2 regions of the Enterobacter sp. PL_is511 genome follow, and region 1 is predicted to be linked to the other one. Evidence: predicted binding sites of a transcription regulator. Region 1 holds the regulator's gene; the other holds the start of a gene.
The links. Region 1 encodes LexA, which represses DNA repair genes until DNA is damaged. Its sites were predicted from a motif close to TNCTGTATGTACATACAGNA; they were not measured.
Positions count from the first base shown of each region.

Region 2: a site for LexA is predicted at 1,268-1,287, ahead of rmuC (DNA recombination protein RmuC). Genes of this name have one in related genera too.

Region 1 covers NZ_JBVPGP010000013.1:68,535-70,937, forward strand. The annotation lists gene dinF (MATE family efflux transporter DinF) at 1-577, opposite strand, end outside; gene lexA (transcriptional repressor LexA) at 641-1,249, opposite strand; gene AC0TN7_RS01675 (diacylglycerol kinase) at 1,358-1,726, opposite strand; gene plsB (glycerol-3-phosphate 1-O-acyltransferase PlsB) at 1,881-2,403, shown strand, end outside.
Region 2 covers NZ_JBVPGP010000015.1:64,276-66,678, reverse strand. The annotation lists gene rmuC (DNA recombination protein RmuC) at 1-1,224, opposite strand, end outside; gene udp (uridine phosphorylase) at 1,365-2,126, opposite strand; gene AC0TN7_RS03105 (dienelactone hydrolase family protein) at 2,382-2,403, shown strand, end outside.

The sequences.
Region 1 (2,403 bases):
CCAGCGCCGCGCCCTGCACGTTCATATGCAGACCCATGACCAGCCAGACATCCAAAACGATATTGAGCAGGTTACCCACCACCAGCAAAATCACGGGTGCACGGGCGTACTGCACGCCCAATAGCCACCCCAGCAGAACCAGGTTAGCCAGTGACGCGGGCGCGCTGAGCCAGCGGATTTCAAGGAAACGTCGCGCCTGCTCTAATACCGCCTCGCTGCCGCCAACAACATGAAGCGCAAGGTCGATCAGGGGCGCACGCAATAAAACGATTAACGCCCCCGCGCCAAGCGCGAGGATCAGCGGCTGGACCAGCGCGCGCGCCAGACGCAGCGGATCTTTTGCACCATAAGCCTGTGCCGTGAGCCCGGTGGTGCTCATACGCAAAAAGAGCAGCAGCATAAACAGGAAGCTGGTTGCCGTCGCGCCAATCGCCACGCCGCCAAGATAAACAGGCGAATCAAGATGGCCAATAACGGCCGTATCGACCAGACCCAGCAAGGGAACGGTAATATTGGAGAAGATCATCGGAAGAGCAAGACGCCACAATGCCTTATCGGATGCCGTCAGCAGTGACATGAAAAATACCGGGTGTGGAGAATGAAGCAGGCTACAGCGGCGCCATAGCCTGTCAGGAAGAGGTTACAGCCATTCGCCGTTGCGAATGACCCCAACCGCCAGCCCTTCGATAGAGAAGTTGTGTTCGCGAAGATCGACCACAATCGGGGAGAACTCGTTGTTTTCAGGCAGTAGCTGAACGGTGTTCCCCTGTTTTTTCAGACGTTTGACGGTGACTTCATCATCAATGCGCGCGACGACTACCTGGCCGTTACGTACATCCTGCGTTTTGTGCACCGCAAGCAGATCGCCGTCAAGAATACCGATGTCTTTCATCGACATACCGCTGACGCGCAGCAGGAAATCAGCGCTCGGTTTGAACATGGCTGGATCGACCTGGTAATGGCCTTCAATATGCTGCTGTGCCAGTAAAGGCTCACCGGCAGCAACACGCCCCACCAGCGGAATGCCCGTCTCTTCTTCCACCAGCAGGCGGATACCACGTGACGCGCCCGAAACAATCTCAATCACGCCCTTACGCGCCAGCGCTTTCAGGTGTTCTTCGGCAGCATTTGGAGAACGGAAACCCAGACGCTGCGCGATTTCCGCACGCGTGGGTGGCATACCCGTCTGGCCGATATGATCCCGGATGAGATCAAACACCTCTTGCTGCCTGGTCGTTAACGCTTTCATTCCGCCCCCTGGGTGTATATACAGTTATGCTGTGAGTATATACAGTCAAAGGCGATTTTGGAACCAAAAACTGCACAAAAAACCAGGGACTTAATTATTCCTCGAGGCTCATCGGAAATGTGACCAAAGCAGCGTGACCCAGGTGATAGCGGCAGTGATAATCGCCAGCAACACGGCAGCAGAGCCCATGTCTTTTGCACGGCCAGAAAGTTCATGGAAATCTGAACCAATGCGATCAACCACGGCCTCAATAGCGCTATTAAGAATTTCCACTATCATCACCAGAAGCACGGAACCGATAAGAAGTACGCGGGTAATAGCATCAACATCAAGGTAACAGGCGACGATCACCGCGATGATAGCGGCGACGCCCTCCTGGCGAAAGGCGGCTTCGTTGATCCACGCGGCACGGAAACCTTTCCATGAATAGCCGGCGGCTTTGATGATACGCGTTAACCCAGTGGTATTATTGGCCATTAAAAGAACCTTTTATGAAAAAAAGCGTCAGTAACAGGAACTGTAGCGCGTTTCGCTACAGCCTGAAGTATGACGGGTAACAACAGAAATTTTGCGCGCTTTCTGTTATCCTTGCGCCGCAATTGCATTATTAACCAGAGGCTTTACATCGTTTATGTCCGGCTGGCCACGAATTTACTACAAATTACTTAATTTACCATTAAGCATCCTGGTAAAAAGCAAGTCTATCCCAGCAGAACCCGCGCTGGAATTGGGGCTCGATACGTCACGTCCTATTATGTACGTTTTGCCTTATAACTCGAAGGCAGACTTACTGACGCTTCGCGCCCAGTGTCTGGCGCATGACTTACCTGACCCGCTTGAACCGCTGGAAGTTGACGGGACGCTGCTGCCGCGCTATGTGTTCATTCACGGTGGACCGCGCGTGTTTACCTACTACACGCCAAAAGAAGAGTCCATCAAGCTGTTCCATGACTATCTCGACCTGCACCGCAGCAACCCCGATCTGGATGTGCAGATGGTGCCGGTATCGGTGATGTTTGGTCGTCGTCCGGGCCGTGAAAAAGGTGAAGAGAACCCGCCGCTGCGCATGCTTAACGGCATCCAGAAGTTCTTTGCGGTCTCCTGGCTGGGGCGCGACAGCTTTGTGCGTTTCTCCCCTTCCGTTTCGCTGCGTC
Region 2 (2,403 bases), on a different contig from region 1:
TTTCATCGCCTGGCGGTAGTTATCCTGCGCACGATCCAGGCTCTGCCCGACTGAGGACATGTCGTCCACGAAGAGGCGCATTTTGTCGTACAGCTTGCTGGCACGATCGGCAATCTGCTGCGCGTTGCGGCTCTGGTGCTCATAGCGCCACAGGTTCGCAATGGTACGTAACGCCACCAGCAACGTGGTAGGGCTGACCAGCATAATGTTATTTTTGAGCGCTTCGGTGATGAGTTCAGGCTGCCTGTCGAGTGCCAGCAGAAACGCGGGCTCTACCGGAATAAACATCAGGACATAGTCCAGCGAGCGGAGACCCGGCAACTGCTGATAGTCTTTTCTGCCGAGCAGGCGAATGTGGCTACGCACGGAGGCAATGTGCTCCTGCAGCGCCGATTCGCGGGTGTAGTCATCCTCCGCGTTGAAGTAACGCTCATACGCCACCAGGGTCATTTTGGCGTCAATCACCACATCTTTACCCTGCGGCAGCCGCACAATCACATCCGGCTGCATGCGCGAGCGGGCGTCGTTTTCGATACTCACCTGCGTTTCGTATTCATATCCTTCCCGCAGGCCGGAGGCTTCCAGTACGCGGGTCAGCACCACTTCTCCCCAGTTGCCCTGGGTTTTGTTATCCCCTTTGAGCGCGCGGGTCAGGTTGACCGCTTCCTGCGCCATCTGGGCATTCAGCTGCTGGAGATTGCGAATCTCATGCGCCAGAGTGTGCCGCTCGCGGGCTTCCTGACCAAAACTGTCCTGCACCTGACGACGAAAACCGTCCAGCTGTTCACGCAGCGGCGTCAGCAGGCTGTTAAGGCTCTGGCGGTTCTGTTCATCAACGCGACGGTTGCTGTGCTCGAAAATACGGTTGGCGAGGTTCTCAAACTGTTCGCTGAGGCGCTGCTCGCTGTTGATCATCTGGCGGATTTTGTCTTCCGCATGCAGCTGAGTGGATTCAAGGCGGGTGGTCACTTCGCGGAGATCGGCCTCCAGCGAGGTGTTGATATCACGGAGATTGCGCAGCTCGTTGTTAAGCAGCTCGCACTCGTCGCGCCAGTGGTCACTCAGGGCAAGCTGCTGCTTTGCCGCACTTAATTCAGCGACGATCTCTTCGCGCTCTGCCAGCTGTTCGGCCTTCTGCTGTGCATGCTGATAGCTGGAAATGAGCCAGCCTATCGCCACGCCCACCAGCGCAATCACCGCATAAATCAGGATTGAGATATCCACAATGCCCCCTGCATCAACGTATTACCCGCACAAAATAAGATTGTGCTGTATAAACGTCCAGTTTGAAAGGGTTTTCCTGCGAGGCGCTACGCAAAAAATAAAGGCCGAACGTGCCGGCCTTTGATTTCGAAAGGAGGGGACTAGATCAGGCGACGCGCGGCTTCGACCACGATTTTCACTGCATGGCTTTCGGTCTGCTTCATGGTTTCGGCGTTCGGGATCTCCTGCTGGGTACGGTTGACGATAACGCCCGCCACCATACCGGCACGCAGACCCTGGCTTGCGCACATGGTCAGCAGCGTGGCGGATTCCATTTCGTAGTTCATCACACCCATTGACTGCCACTCTTCCATGGAGCCTTTGAAGCGGCTTACCACGCGGCCAGAGAAGGTGTCGTAACGCTCCTGGCCCGGGTAGAAGGTGTCGGAAGAGGCGGTTACGCCCACGTGGGTGGTTGCGCCCACGGATTTCGCGGCTTCAACCAGCGCGGTGGTGCACTCGAAATCCGCCACTGCCGGGAATTCCATCGGTGCAAAGTGCAGGCTTGCACCGTCCAGACGGACGGACGCGGTCGTGACCAGCACGTCGCCGACGTTGATGTGCGGCTGGATAGCGCCGGTGGTACCGATACGCAGGAAAGTACGAATGCCCAGCTGCGCCAGCTCTTCAACAGCAATAGACGTAGACGGACCACCGATACCGGTAGAGCACACGATCACCGCTTTGCCATCCAGCTCTGCGCGCCAGGTGGTGAACTCACGATGGGCAGCCAGCTTGACCGGCTTATCCATCAGCGCGGCGATCTTTTCCACACGCTCAGGATCGCCAGGGACGATAGCGAGCGTAGCCCCTTGTAAATCGTTTTTAGTGAGGCCGAGATGAAAAACATCAGACTTAGACATAGGTGACTCCTCTGTGGGTCGGTTAGTCAGAAGAAGTAAAACGGTACTTTACAGAAGCAGTAAGCATAATTTCGTGACACATCTCACCATGAATGAAAATGATTGCATTGAATTTCCACCAAAAAGTGATTTACATCACATTAACAAGTTATATCGTCAGGTGCTGCACAAAAGATAGACCGTTTAAGGCACTGTGAGTTGTTAACCTGGTGTCTATATTTACCTTTGCGCTAACTGATTGGTACGGAGAATGCCATGACTGAAAAAACCGGTTTTG